DNA from 3 places in the Sphingobium sp. TomTYG65 genome. Region 3 is predicted to be linked to each of the others. Evidence: predicted binding sites of a transcription regulator. Region 3 holds the regulator's gene; each other region holds the start of a gene.
The links. The regulator LexA, encoded in region 3, represses DNA repair genes until DNA is damaged. The targets are predictions, from matches to a motif close to GTTCCNCNCTTGTTCT.
Positions count from the first base shown of each region.

Region 1: a site for LexA is predicted at 2,110-2,125, ahead of ACZ5Y5_RS13375 (ImuA family protein). Genes of this name have one in related genera too.
Region 2: a site for LexA is predicted at 1,800-1,815, ahead of ACZ5Y5_RS04030 (ATP-dependent helicase). Genes of this name have one in related genera too.

Region 1 is NZ_AP027330.1:2,691,491-2,696,172, forward strand. Features, by position in the region: gene recA (recombinase RecA) at 1-459, shown strand, start outside; gene ACZ5Y5_RS13370 (sulfotransferase domain-containing protein) at 620-1,969, opposite strand; gene ACZ5Y5_RS13375 (ImuA family protein) at 2,132-3,022, shown strand; gene ACZ5Y5_RS13380 (Y-family DNA polymerase) at 2,997-4,427, shown strand; gene ACZ5Y5_RS13385 (error-prone DNA polymerase) at 4,424-4,682, shown strand, end outside.
Region 2 is NZ_AP027330.1:799,873-804,554, reverse strand. Features, by position in the region: gene ACZ5Y5_RS04050 (globin domain-containing protein) at 1-240, opposite strand, end outside; gene ACZ5Y5_RS04045 (RrF2 family transcriptional regulator) at 355-843, shown strand; gene ACZ5Y5_RS04040 (Fe-S oxidoreductase) at 791-1,261, opposite strand; gene ACZ5Y5_RS04035 (GFA family protein) at 1,386-1,781, opposite strand; gene ACZ5Y5_RS04030 (ATP-dependent helicase) at 1,884-4,163, shown strand; gene ACZ5Y5_RS04025 (hypothetical protein) at 4,257-4,682, shown strand, end outside.
Region 3 is NZ_AP027330.1:1,258,946-1,263,627, reverse strand. Features, by position in the region: gene ACZ5Y5_RS06330 (ComEC/Rec2 family competence protein) at 1-1,343, shown strand, start outside; gene lexA (transcriptional repressor LexA) at 1,370-2,041, opposite strand; gene ACZ5Y5_RS06320 (hypothetical protein) at 2,194-2,349, shown strand; gene ACZ5Y5_RS06315 (molybdopterin molybdotransferase MoeA) at 2,397-3,581, opposite strand; gene moaC (cyclic pyranopterin monophosphate synthase MoaC) at 3,578-4,048, opposite strand; gene trpC (indole-3-glycerol phosphate synthase TrpC) at 4,045-4,682, opposite strand, start outside.

The DNA of each region.
Region 1 (4,682 bases), 1.4 Mb from region 3:
CAGGTCCGCATGAAAATCGGCGTCATGTACGGAAATCCGGAAACGACGACTGGCGGCAATGCGCTCAAATTCTACGCCTCTGTCCGTCTCGATATTCGTCGCACCGGTCAGATTAAGGATCGGGACGATATCGTTGGTAACGCAACCCGCGTGAAGGTTGTGAAGAACAAGGTCGCTCCGCCGTTCAAGCAGGTCGAATTCGACATCATGTATGGTGAGGGCATTTCGAAGATCGGCGAGATTCTCGACCTTGGCGTCAAAGCTGGCGTCGTCGAGAAGTCGGGCGCCTGGTTCTCCTATGACTCAGTCCGCATTGGCCAGGGTCGCGAGAACGCCAAGACCTTCCTTAAGGAGAATCCCGAAATGGCGGACCGTCTGGAACGGGCGATCCGCGGCAAGACCGAAGAGGTCGCAGAAGGGATGATGACCGGACCCGAAGCGGAGGATGATGGCGAATAAGCGCGGCAAGCGCCTGCGGCCGGATCAGCCGCAGGACAGTTGCGCGGCTTTGCTCGCCTCTCGTTTCACGCACTGAAAAGGCCCGCCTGCGCTTCACTGCGGGGCGGGCCTTTTACCTTCGCCTTGGCTGTGTGACCGATCGGATTGGGGCGCGCTTAAATCATGCGTGCTCAAGGTCGGACGGTTGCTTCTTGTGCACCTTTTTACGAGGTATGCGCCCCTGCTGGACCGCAAGCCTCTTCTTGAGCCTTACACCTTGCAGTCCCCAATCTCCAAAATGCACTCCGGCCAGAAGCATGAGCAGGCCGTAGAGGAACAGGGTAATCGTCAGTGGGAGCGCTAAAAGAACGTCCAGGACTTGCTCAGTCGGCGTTTCTACTGGGCCGACCCGATCGATCCCGAACAGGGCTAGGCCATCCTCTAGCGAATGGCCGTCCCATTCGCGCCGGAACAGCCATTCGCCTGCCTCGATCGCCAAGATGGGAGGCGCGATGAGCATAGCGGCAAGGCCGATGATGACCATCGCTTCGCTCAGCAACTGGACTCCGAGATTCGCGAGGCGGCGCTTGATTGTAAAATCATGCCCTGGTTCCTTCAGTATCTCGGGTTTCATGATTCCGAGCTGACTGGCAGCGGCGGGTGAGTGCGTGTCGAGAAAGCCGTACCGCTCCAGCTTCGGCAGCATGCGCCTGTTCAGCTGGGATTTGCAGCTGTCTTCTATGAACTTTTGCTGCTCAATTGTCAGTTCTTCACGGAAACTATCGGATTGTCCTTTTCTTATCCGTAAGGCATCCGCGTCAGACCTGTCGTAGTCATGGCCAGGAATGCCCTGCGCCAGTTCCAATGCTTTCAATTTTTCAAAGGATGAATTTTCCACAGCATATCGTAACGCTTGATAATTGACCGGTTCGCCGAGGAAGCCGAGCATTTTTTCTACCTCAGACTCTGTATTATCTAGCAGATCCTCATAATATATGATGTGGTGATCATGTCGTGCGAGCCCGGCCGCCCAGCTGTTCATATATTTGATGTAGTGCGGAAGACCTCTGTCTTCATCGGCAAGGAAATCATCAATGCTACCGCGGAAGGACATCTTGTGCCGCGTGACATGGTGATAATCAGAAATGAGTACCGCCCGCGGATCACGGATCAGGAATATGACGGGAAGCCGACTGGGCAAAGTTGGTTTAAAGCGAAGATGGGTTGAAGGGACCAAAGGAAAGGACGCGTCCTCCGATCTGCGCACGAAAGCCGGTATGCCGCGCACCGGATCCAAATCGAAATTTGGCGCAAAGGTGAACATGCTCTGCGTCGTGATCGGCGAATATTCTCGCGATGCGAGGAAATACTGCGCCAGAATAAATCTCAGCCATGTCCGGCCTGATTTTGGATAGGAGGCTAGAAGGGCAGTCGCAGCGCTGGATACCAATCGCAGGCTACGGGCTGAAGAAATGCGGCGTGCCAGGAGGGAAGGGGCCTGGGTAAGCGAGGCGATCAGGGGCGTGTCCATAAATATAGATTAGCTCCGCACATCACGGGCGTGGGGAACTTTTCTGGATGATGGCCAAATTGTGTAACGGAGGTGAAACGGACATCTCCTTTTTCAAACTGTGGCGCACCTCATTGACAGGAAGCAGGCCATCGCCGAAAAGAACATATAGAGAACATTTATATGGTCGAGTCGGTGAACACGCTTGCAGCCCTCAGGCGGCACATCGCATCGTTGGAAGGAATTCCAGCCGCCCCCACCAGTGCGCGGATCGCAACGGGGCGTTTAGATTTTGACCAGACGTTGCACGGCGGCCTGGCTAAGGGCCGGGTGCATGAACTGCTCGGAAATGATGATGATGAAGGCGCTGTAGCGGGTCTTTCCCTGATCTTCGCCCATCTTGCAGCGGGAAGCTCTCCTCTGTTCTGGCTCCGCCCCGCCAATGGAACGGCCGGGCAGCCTTATGGTCCGGGTCTCGCCGCACTCGGAATAGATCCCGCTCACTTGCTGATCGGCGTCATGAAGGATGAAGCGTTGCTGTTGCGCGCGGCAGTCGATGCCTTGCGTTGCCCCGCACTTGGCGCGCTCGTGATCGAACTGCGCGGGCGCGCGCCACTCATGGACCTGACCGCTAGCCGTCGCTTGGCGCTCGCGGCGGAAGCATCAGGTGTTACCGCTTTTCTGCTGCGTATCGGCGCTGATCCGACGCCAAGCGCAGCCGACACGCGCTGGAGGGTGAGGGCAGCGCCTTCCGTGCCGCTGCCGGGCAATGCACCGGGAATGAGCGCCTTTGATCTTAGCCTGCTGCGCCGCCGGTCAGGACCCGACGGCATGACATGGCGCCTTGTGTGGGACAGCGACCGAGGCGTCTTTGGAGAAGAATGTGATGAACGCCATGACCGGAGAAGCGACAGCGCGGACACGCCGCTATCTGGCGCTGTGGTTCCCCTTCCTCCCGCTCGACCGGCTGCGCATCGCGCGGCAGGATCTCTGGACGGCCCGAGGGCAGGATGCCCCCGCCGTCATTGTCGAAACGGTGCGCGGGGCGATGCGGCTCATGGCACTGGACGCTGATGCGCTGGCAATTGGCCTCAGCGCGGGCATGACGCTGGCCGATGCACAAGCGCGCCAACCTGATCTGCGTGTGTTCGAAGCCGATCCCCATGCCGATCAGGATTGGCTGGAGCGGCTTTGCGACGGGTGCGCTCGCTATACGCCGAGTGCAGCGCTTGGCCCACCCCAGGGATTGATGCTCGACATCAGCGGCTGCGCGCATCTCTGGAATGGTGAGGAAGCTTTGGCGCGTGCGGCGGTCGAACGGCTGGAACGGCACGGCATGCGGGTGCGCCATGCGCTGGCGGGCACGCCGGAGGGCGCCCATGCGCTGGCCCGCTTCGCCTCAGTTCCCGCCGCCGATGAGGAGGGCGCTTTACGCCGCCTGCCGATCGAAGCGCTTGGACTCGAAGAAGAAAGCACGCTCGCGCTGCGTCGCGCGGGGCTGCGCACGGTGGGAGACCTCGCCGCTCGTCCCGCGCCGACTCTCGCTGCACGCTTTGGTGAAGAGGCGGTTGACGCCCTTCACCGCTTGCTGGGCCTCGGCCACCGTCCCCTTGCCCCACGTCGTCCGCATCCCGCAGTACGCGTTGAACGCCGCTTTGCCGAACCGGTGGGCAGCACCGCCTATGCGCTTCGAACCTTGGAAGAGATGGCTGTGGAAGCGGGCGAACGTCTTGGCGAACGTGGGCAGGGTGGACGCCGGTTCGAGATTTTATTTTTTCGCACCGATGGCCTCGCCTTTCCTCTGCGGATCGAAACCAGTCTGCCCGTGCGCGACGCGCCTTCCATCATGCGACTGGTGCAGGAGCGGATCGACAGCCTGTCCGACCCGCTCGATCCCGGCTTCGGTTTCGACATGCTGCGCCTTACCATATCCCAGGCCGAAGCGATGGCTGCCACCCAATTAGCGTTGGAGGGGGGAGAAGCGCGCCGCGAGGAAGAGATTGCCGCGCTCATCGATCGCCTTTCCGTCCGGGTGGGCCGGGCGCGCATCCAACGCTTGGAACCGCGCGACAGCCATATTCCCGAACAGGCGCAGTTGGCCTTGCCTGCCGTTGAAAGCCGCACCCCGTCCAGCTGGCCGCGCCAGTCCGAGCCAGGTGATCCGCCGATGCGCCCCATCCATTTGTTCGATCCGCCCCAGCCTATCGAGGTAATCGCAGAGGTGCCCGACGGCCCGCCGCATCATTTCCGCTGGCGCCGCGCGGCTCATGAAGTGACCCGCTATGAAGGACCCGAGCGGATTTCGCCTGAATGGTGGAAAGCGAAGGATGGCGCTGTGGAGGGCGAAAGCACCGGCCTCACCCGGGATTATTACCGGATCGAGGACGCACGCGGGCGGCGCTATTGGATTTTTCGCCACGGCCTGTACGGCGCAGAAGCCCGCCATCCGCGCTGGTATATCCACGGGCTGTTCGCATGAAACGCGGCAAAGGGCCTAACCCTTCCCAACCCAAGTCGATCGATAGGCGGGAATTGAATGCGATCGAGGCGGCTAGGGAGAAGGAGAAGTTGCAACGGCCCCAGCCTCCGCGACCGGGCAGGGAAGCGCCTGCTTTTGCGGAATTGGGCGTTATGTCCAACTACAGCTTTCTGCATGGAGCTTCTCATCCCTCTGACCTAGTGGGACAGGCAAACCATCTTGGACTTCGCGCCATCGGGATTGCCGACAGGAATA
Region 2 (4,682 bases), 460 kb from region 3:
CGCCACCGCGCCCTCCAGCGCCTGCAACTTGTCGATATTCTCCGCATAACCCAGGATCGCCACAGCCAGCCGCTTGGGCTGCTCGCCGCTTGCCTGCGCGGCTTGATCGAACATGTCCTTGATCGACGGGTCCTGGAAAAGCCGCTTGTACATGGCGGTGGTGATCTCCACGCCATGGCTACGCAGCGCCGGAGCAGTTGCCTTGACGATCGCGATGGTTTCAGCGGTGAGCTGGCTCATAAATGCACCCCTTTGGCTGGAGACTCAACAAAGGTGCATTTACGTTGCATGTTTTAACATGTAAATACGATACATGTTTGATCCTGGAACGTCGTTCTTTTAACGCATTCCTTCATGCAATTGACCCGCCACACCGACTACGCCCTGCGCGTCCTCATCCATTTGGCGGTGTCGCCCACCGGCCGCGCGACCATCGCAGAGATCGCCGACAGCTACGGCCTATCGCGCAATCATCTGATGAAAGTCGTCCATCATCTGGGCCAAGGCGATTTTATCGCAACCCAGCGCGGACGCGGCGGCGGCTTCACCCTCGCCCGCTCGCCTGAGGGGATCATGCTGGGCGACGTGATCCGCCATACGGAAACCGACATGAATCTCGCCGACTGCGGCGGCTGCGCCCTCCGTTCCGCATGTGGTCTTTCCGGCATATTGAAGGCGGCAACCGCCGCCTTCCTCGCCGTCCTCGACCAACACAGCTTGGCCGATGCAGCGCGGGACAAGGCTGGGCTTGCGGCGCTTATCGCCGCGCTGCCCAGCCTCCCCTCATCCTCTAGCGATGCCTGCGCGCAGCCCGCTTCGACCGAGGCGCTTCGCCCGGATTGATGCAGCTGTCCTGCACCGTCCTGCTGCACAACGGATAGTCCTTACCGCCAGCTGGCGGCGGGGTCATATTGCCTCCGACCGTAACTGGATTAGCCGAACTCCCGACAGGCGCAGTCGGATCGGTGGGTACGCCTGCGGGCGCAGGCGCCATGCCCGTGCTCGGCGGAACCGCACCAGTGGGCTGACCCGCGTTGGGATCGGCCGGCGTAGCAGGTGTTGCGGGCGTCGCGGACTCACCCATCCCACCCGGGGTCGCTGGCGTAGCGGGGGTCGCGGGAACAGCAGGCTCTCCCGGCGGCATCGTATCCGTGGCGGGCGGCTGACCCACGCTACCCGCGCCGCCCTGCGCGAGCGCAATCCCGGAAGCGCCTGCGCCAAAGGCCAACAATGCGGCGCCTGCAAGCATGATGGATTTCATCGGGTCGTCCTTTCCTGTTCATCACCCCCTCTTAGATGGTGAAGAACCGGATCAGTGACGCAGGCGTTCCGATATGGTCGACGAACCGTTGCTTAGCTGCCGCCAAGCGACCACTTACGGCTACTTATTTTTCTGGATAGCGATCAAATCGGGGGTGCTCATGCACCTTCCCCATCCACGGAGCCGCTTCCGCCCATTGCACATGAATAGCCGGAGGAAAGGCGGACTGATCGTCCAGCGTGGCTGTCTGTATATCCACCATGCCGGGAAAGGCAGCCGGGTTACGGTAGAAGAGCCCCGTTCCGCATGTGGCGCAAAACTGCCGTGTAACATTTTCCGATGACTGATATTCCCTCGGCTCGCCGCTCACCTTGACCTGCTCTTCGGGAAAGAGCGCCCATCCGACCATCGGTGCGCCTGCGCTCCTGCGGCAGTCCGAGCAATGACAGAGCGCGCTGTAAACTGGTTCACCCTGCACTTCGAACTGGATGGCTCCACACTGACACCGCCCTGTCGCCATGTCCTTTCTCCTTGCATGATTCGCCTTTTGTTCTCATAGAACCAACTATCGTGCAAGGGCATGGCTCTTGCTCCTTCGCCCCCCGCTTCCTAGTTGTTGGCCATGACCCTGCCTGCCCCTTCGCCCGATGATCCAGCCTATCTTCAGGGTCTCAACGCTCCGCAGCGAGAGGCCGTGCTTACGACCGAAGGGCCGGTGCTCGTGCTTGCCGGTGCCGGCACGGGCAAAACTGCTGCGCTGACGGCACGCCTGGCCCATCTAATCGCCACTCGCCGGGCTTACCCATCGGAAATTCTGGCCGTGACCTTCACCAACAAGGCTGCGCGCGAGATGCGCGAGCGCGTCGGTCGAATGATTGGCCCGGCTGTGGAAGGCATGCCTTGGCTCGGCACCTTTCACGCGATCGCCGCCAAGATGCTGCGCCGCCACGCCGAGCTGGTCGGCCTGCAATCCAACTTTACCATCCTGGATACCGATGACCAGCTTCGCCTGATGAAGCAATTGATCCAGACTGAAGGCATTGACGAAAAGCGCTGGCCCGCCCGGCAACTCGGCGGCTTGATCGACCAATGGAAGAATAAGGGATTGACCCCCGAGGAGATCGGCGCGGGAGAGAGCGAGGCCTATGCGAACGGGCGTGGGCAAAAGCTCTATGCCGCCTATCAGGCGCGGCTGCGGGATGTTAACGCGTGTGATTTCGGCGACCTCCTGCTCCATGTCCTCACGATTTTAAAGCGTCACCGCGATGTGCTGGAAAGCTATCAGCAGCGTTTCCGCTACGTGATGGTGGACGAATATCAGGATACTAATAGCAGCCAATATCTCTGGCTCCGTCTGCTCGCTCAGCAGCGCAAGAATATTTGCTGCGTCGGCGACGACGATCAATCCATTTACTCCTGGCGCGGCGCGGAAGTCGCCAATATCCTGCGATTTGAAAAAGACTTTCCGGGCGCAAAGATCGTTCGGCTTGAACAGAATTACCGTTCCACGCCGCATATCCTGGGCGCTGCTTCCGGCGTCATCGCGGAGAATGGCAACCGGCTTGGCAAGACTCTCTGGACCGACATCGACGTTGGCGAGAAGGTTCGCATCATCGGCGTATGGGATGGCCCGGAGGAAGCGCGTCGCGTTGGCGACGAGATAGAAACTATAGAGCGGTCTGGCAAATCGCTCGACGAGGTCGCGATATTGGTCAGGGCTCAGCACCAGACGCGTGAGTTCGAAGACCGCTTTATCCAGATCGGCATGCCTTATCGGATCGTCGGGGGCTTTCGCTTTTACGAACGCGCGGAAATCAGAGATGCCCTGGCTTATTTGCGGCTCGTCAATCAACCCGCAGACGATCTGGCCTTCGAAAGGATTGTCAATGTCCCCAAACGCGGCCTGGGCGACAAGGCTCTCGAAAAGCTGCATCGCCTTGCACGCGCGGAGGGCGTTCCTCTCGCGCTCGCGGCCGCGCGCATTCTCGACACGGACGAAATGACGCCCCAGGCGCGCCGCAGCTTGGGCGCGTTCATCGGCGACCTGGCGCGCTGGCGCGACCGTGCCGCGCAGCTTCCTCACGCCGAACTCGCTCGGCAAATTCTGGACGAAAGCGGCTACACGGCCATGTTGCAGGCCGAGCGCACGGCGGAAAGCGCCGGCCGTCTAGAGAATCTCAACGAACTTACCCGCGCCATGGAGGAATATGAGACGCTTGGCGCGTTCCTAGAGCATGTGTCGCTGGTCATGGACAACGATGCGCAGGCCGACGAGCGCAAGGTCACGATCATGACCATCCACGCCGCCAAGGGACTGGAGTTCGACACCGTGTTTCTTGCCGGCTGGGAAGAGGGCATTTTCCCTTCCCAGAGAGCACTGGACGAAGGCGGCCTCAACAGTTTGGAGGAAGAGCGCCGACTCGCCTATGTGGCAATCACACGCGCGCGGAAGCTGTGCATCATCCTGCATGCCGCGAACCGCCGGATTTATGGGCAATGGACCAGTTCCATCCCTTCAAGATTTGTGGGCGAACTGCCGCCCGAACATGTTGAAGAAGAAAGCAGCATGGCTGGTGGCGCTTCGCTATGGCGCGCCAACTGGTCGGAACGGGCCGACCCCTTCGCGAATGTGCAGCGGGGCTCCGGGCGTGGTCCGGGCTGGCAACGGGCGCAGCAAAGCGGTCAATTCACCCGCGAGCCGGCCCGCATTGTCGAAGCCCGTACGTCGGCCGTGTCGCTCGGCAATAAGGGCCGGGATGACATGAAGGTGGGCCTGCGCATTTTTCACCAGAAATTCGGCTATGGCACGGTAGCGGAGATCGAGGGCAACAAGTTGGAGATCGACTTTGAAACCGCAGGCCGCAAACGGGTGATGGACAGCTTCGTTCAGCCCGCTTCCTAGCTACTGCCATTCATTGACGCCTGGATAGGCGAGGCGTAATCTCGTCACGCAATCGCCGCTTTGAGGACAAAATCAGGCGGAGAGGATGTTGCGATGACTTCGCTCGCATTCCGCACCCCTTGGTCAAGACGGCTAATTGCATCGCTGATGGCGCTTTGGCTGCTTGAACCATATGCCGCAGTGGCCCAATCAATCATCCTTCCTGAAGGACTCTCCATTTCTTTGGAGACTAAGCAGGATATCTCTTCAAAATCGGCGAAGAAGGGCCAATCAGTGGACTTGGCAGTCGCCAAGCCTGTCACGATCGGAGGCGTCACTGCCGTCGCTGCCGGAACGCCGGTCACTGGCGAGGTTGTAGGGGTAAGCGACAATGGCCTGCTAGGCCGATCGGGAAAGCTCGACATCCGCGTCAGCACGGTGAGAGCCGGTCAACAGGAAATAGCAGTGCGCGGGGAACGCAACATCGAAGGAAAGTCGGGCACGCTCAATTCAGTCGGTGCGGGAGTCGTATTTCTTCCG
Region 3 (4,682 bases):
AGAAGGATGCCGAGGCGATGCGGCGCAGCGGCCTTGCTCATTTGCTGTCTATCAGCGGGCTGCATGTGACTGCCCTGATCGGGGGAGTCGTTTTCCTGCTGATGCGGATTATGGCGTTGAGCCGGCGAGCTGCGCTCGACTGGCCATTGATGCTGGTCGCTGCGGGTGGCGGAGCGCTGGCAGGTATCGGATACACGCTGCTGACGGGCGCGGAAGTGCCGACGGTTCGTTCCTGCATCGCAGCGCTGTTGGTGTTGGGGGGACTTGCCCTCGGCCGTGAAGCGATCACGCTGCGGCTGATCGCTGCCGGGGCGCTGCTGGTGCTGTTGCTCTGGCCGGAGGCGCTGGCCGGACCAAGTTTTCAGATGAGCTTCGCTGCCGTGATTGCAATCGTCGCCTTGGGCGAGTACCCCAGCTTTCGCGCCTTTGCAGCTGCGCGGGATGAGCGAACAGTCACGCGTCTCGGGCGCTCCCTGGCCGTCTTGCTCCTGACCGGCTTTGCGGTGGAACTAGTGTTGGCGCCGATCGCGCTTTTTCACTTCCACAAGGCGGGGATGATGGGCGCATTTGCCAATCTGATAGCGATTCCGCTTACCACTTTTGTCGTCATGCCGCTGGAAGCGCTGGCATTAGTGCTGGACCTCATCGGGTTGGGAGCGCCTGCATGGTGGCTGACGGCGAGGGCTCTCGACCTGCTGCTGTGGATTGCGCACAGCGTGGCAGCGAGTCCCTGGGCAGTGATGACTGCCCCTGTGGTGCCGAACTTCATATTCGGCATGATGGTGCTGGGTGGCCTCTGCTGTCTCTTATGGCGAAGCGGCTGGCGATGGATTGGGATGGCGCCGGTCGTCGTTGGGCTGGTCGTTATAGCCAGAACTTCGCCGCCCGACATATTGGTGACGGCTGACGGTCGTCATGTCGCTGTGCGGACCGGAAGCGGCGGCATGGCAATTTTGCGGGAACGAGCCGGCGATTATGTACGCGATATGATGGCGGAAAGCGCGGGCTATGAAGGGCCTCTAGCGGCTCTCGCCGACTTACCGGACGCGAATTGTTCCAGGGATCTGTGCGTGGTTGCTCTGACGGGCGGTGGCCGCGTGTGGCGGCTGCTTCTGACGCGAACAGGGGATTTGGTGGAAAGAGAGAGACTCGAGAACGACTGCGCCCACGCGGACATTGTCATCGCGGATCGTCGCCTTCCCCCTTGGTGCCGGCCGCGCTGGTTGAAGGCTGACCGGCGGCTGTTGATGCAGACAGGCGGGCTGGCCATCAACCTGGACGATGGGGAAGTGCGAACCGGGAAAGTCCCCGGCGACGCACATCCCTGGATTACTCAACCCTAGAGACGACCGGCATCCCGCCCATCAGATCAATTGTAGCGGCGCAAGAGGCCCGCCAACTTTCCCTGGATGCGCACTTGCTGTGTGTCATAGATTTGCGGTTCATAGGCGCTGTTGGCTGGGTCGAGCCGCACCTTAGGGCCTTGGCGATGGAAATATTTCAACGTTGCTTCGCTGTCCTCGATCAAGGCAACAACGATCTGCCCCTCGCGCGCAACCTCCGTCCGCTGTATCAGGGCGAAATCGCCATCAAGGATGCCAGCCTCGATCATGGAGTCACCGGAGACTTCCAATGCATAATGATCGCCCGCACCAAGGAGTGCGGCCGGAACAGAGAGCATATTTTGCCCTTCCAGCGCCTCTATAGGAACGCCCGCGGCGATCCGGCCATGAAGGGGTATTTCGATCACATCATTCGCAGCAATCGGCGGTTTGGACGCCAGCTGCGGCTTTGGCTGGACCACGGCCTTAGGCGCGCGATGCATTGCCTCTGGAAGTTTGAGTACCTCAAGTGCTCGAGCCCGGTTGGGCAGGCGCCTGATAAAGCCGCGTTCTTCCAGGGCATTGATCAAACGGTGGATACCGGATTTGGACCGCAGGTCGAGTGCTTCCTTCATCTCCTCAAACGAAGGCGATACACCGCCTTCCTCTAGCCTGTTGTGAATGAAGCTGAGCAATTCCTGTTGCTTGGGCGTCAGCATGCCTGCTTGTCCTCCATAGAACGGATGGAGAACGCATAGGAAACGGAACAAGGCAAGTCAAGCAACTTACGCAAGCCGTAACGAAAGGAACGGACAGGCGATCCAGCCGTTATCTGGCCGCCTTCCTAAAAGAGGGTGAATAGGAGAGTAAGATGGCGAATCAGAACAACCAGGACAGCAATCAGCGCCGCCAGCAGGGTGGTGACCGTTCAAGCCAAGGCGGCCGTCAGCAGCAGCAGGAGAACCGCCAAGGCCAAATGGGCGAAGGCAAGAAGGACAAGAGCGATCACGGCAAGCAACAGCGCTGAACAGCGCCCGGTTTGTCCAGGGGAGGGGCCGCTTTGCGGCCCCTTTCTCATGAGGAGAGGGGGAGGATCGTTACCTGATCACCCGTTGCCGCGGGCGACGAGCCTGCAGGGCGAAGTATGAGACTGTCCGCCTGAGCCATGGCTGCTGTCGCAGCGCTATCTTGCGAGGTGACTGCTATCATGCCGTCGCCGGTGCGGAAGGCGCGAAGATAATCATCCCGATCGCCGGTTGCCGGTAGTGGCGCGGCCAGCGTCGCAACGGCGGTGCGGGGCAGGGGATCGGCCGCGCCAGCCATGTGCCGGACGAGCGGCAATAGGAACAGGGTTGCAGTCACGAAGGCTGAGACCGGATTTCCGGGCAGGCCCAGGAAAATGGCGTCGCGCAGCGTGCCCGCCATCAGCGGCTTTCCTGGCCGCATGCGGATCTTCCAGAAATCAATATCGCCGCCAACCCCCGTAAATGCGGGGCGGACGAGGTCATGATCGCCCACTGACGCGCCGCCGGTGGAGACTATGATGTCGGCTTGGCTGGCATGGTCGAACGCCTGCTTCATCGCATCGAGATCATCGGGGATGATGCCGATGTCGAGGATCTCGCAACCGATAGCGCGGAGCATCGCTGCGAGCATAGGTGCATTGGAAGAGGGGAGACGGCCCGGCGGTGTAGGCGATCCAGGTGGCACAAGTTCGTTGCCAGTGGAGAGCAGGGCGATCCGCGGGCGGGAACCTACAGGCAGTGCGCCGTGCCCACCCAAGACGGCGAGCGCTATCTGAGCAGGGCCGACAGCGGCTCCTGAAGGCAGGAGAAGTTGGTGCTTACGGAAATCCGAAGCAGCGGGTCGCACATTGCGGCCGATGGAAAGAGCCGGCCCACGAGCATTGAGCGAGCCGTTTGAAAGATCAGCATCCTCCTGAATGAGGACGGTGTCGGCGCCAAGCGGCAGCGGGGCACCTGTGAAGATGCGGCAACTCTCGCCGGGAACCATGGGCGGTGGAAGTGCACCGCCGGCCGTGCTTTCGGCGGTTACGCGCCAAGGGCCAGGCCATTCGGCGGCACGGATCGCAAAACCGTCCATGGCCGATAGATCAGCCCAGGGCTGATCTCGCAAGGAAAGGACATCGCGGGCTAGCCAACGGCCAGCGCATTCGGAGACGGGGATCTCCTCGTCGGGTAGGCGGCGACCGAGGGCCAGCAATCGGGCCTGCGCCTCCGCGACGGGGAGCAGGCTCATGCCGCGCGCCAGTCGCCTGACTTGCCGCCCGACTTGGCGATCAGGCGGACATTGCCGATGACCATCCCCTTATCCAACGCCTTAGCCATGTCGTAGATGGTGAGCAGCGCGACAGATGATGCGGTGAGCGCTTCCATTTCCACCCCCGTCTGCCCGGTGGTTCTGGCGGTCGCAGTGACGGTGACGCCGGCGGGCTCAAGATCGAAGTCGATGCTGACCGATGTCAGCGCAATGGGGTGACATAATGGGATGAGGTCAGCGGTGCGTTTGGCGGCCATGATCCCCGCGACCCGGGCAACGGCCAGGACATCGCCCTTCTTGACCAATCCTTGAGCGATTGCGGCGGCCGCCTCCTCGCTCATGGAGATATGGCCGGTCGCGACGGCTTCGCGAGCGGTTACCCGCTTGGCCGAGATATCGACCATATGGGCTGAGCCATCTTCGTCGAGATGAGTGAGGTTGCTCATGCCCCGGTTATAAGCGCGCGGGTAGCTGCTTCGACGTCAGGCTGACGCATAAGGCTTTCGCCGACAAGGAAGCAACGGACGCCATGCTCGGACATGGCTACCAGGTCGGCATGGCTGCCAAGGCCGCTTTCGGCGACGAAGGTGCAACCTTCGGGAGCTTGGCCGACCAATTCATAGGTGCGGGCGAAATCGACGCTAAAATCGCGCAGGTCGCGATTGTTCACGCCGATGAGGCGCGATCGCAGCTTCAGGGCGCGCTCCAGTTCATGGGCGTCATGCACTTCGATGAGGGCGTCCATGCCGAGGCCCAGCGCGGCATCCTCAATCTCCGCCATCTGCCCGTCTTCCAGCGCGGCGACGATGATCAAGATGGCGTCTGCGCCAAGCGAGCGGCTTTCCAGCACCTGCCAGGGATCGACCATGAAGTCCTTGCGAAGGACCGGCAGGGCGCAGGCGGACCGTGCGGCCATGAGATAATCATCATGGCCCTGAAAATAAGGTTCGTCAGTGAGTACCGACAGGCACGCGGCTCCAGCGGCGGCGTAAGCCTGAGCGTGAGCCGGGGGATCGAAATTCTCGCGGATCAGACCCTTCGACGGGCTTGCTTTCTTGATCTCGGCTATGAGGCCGAAGC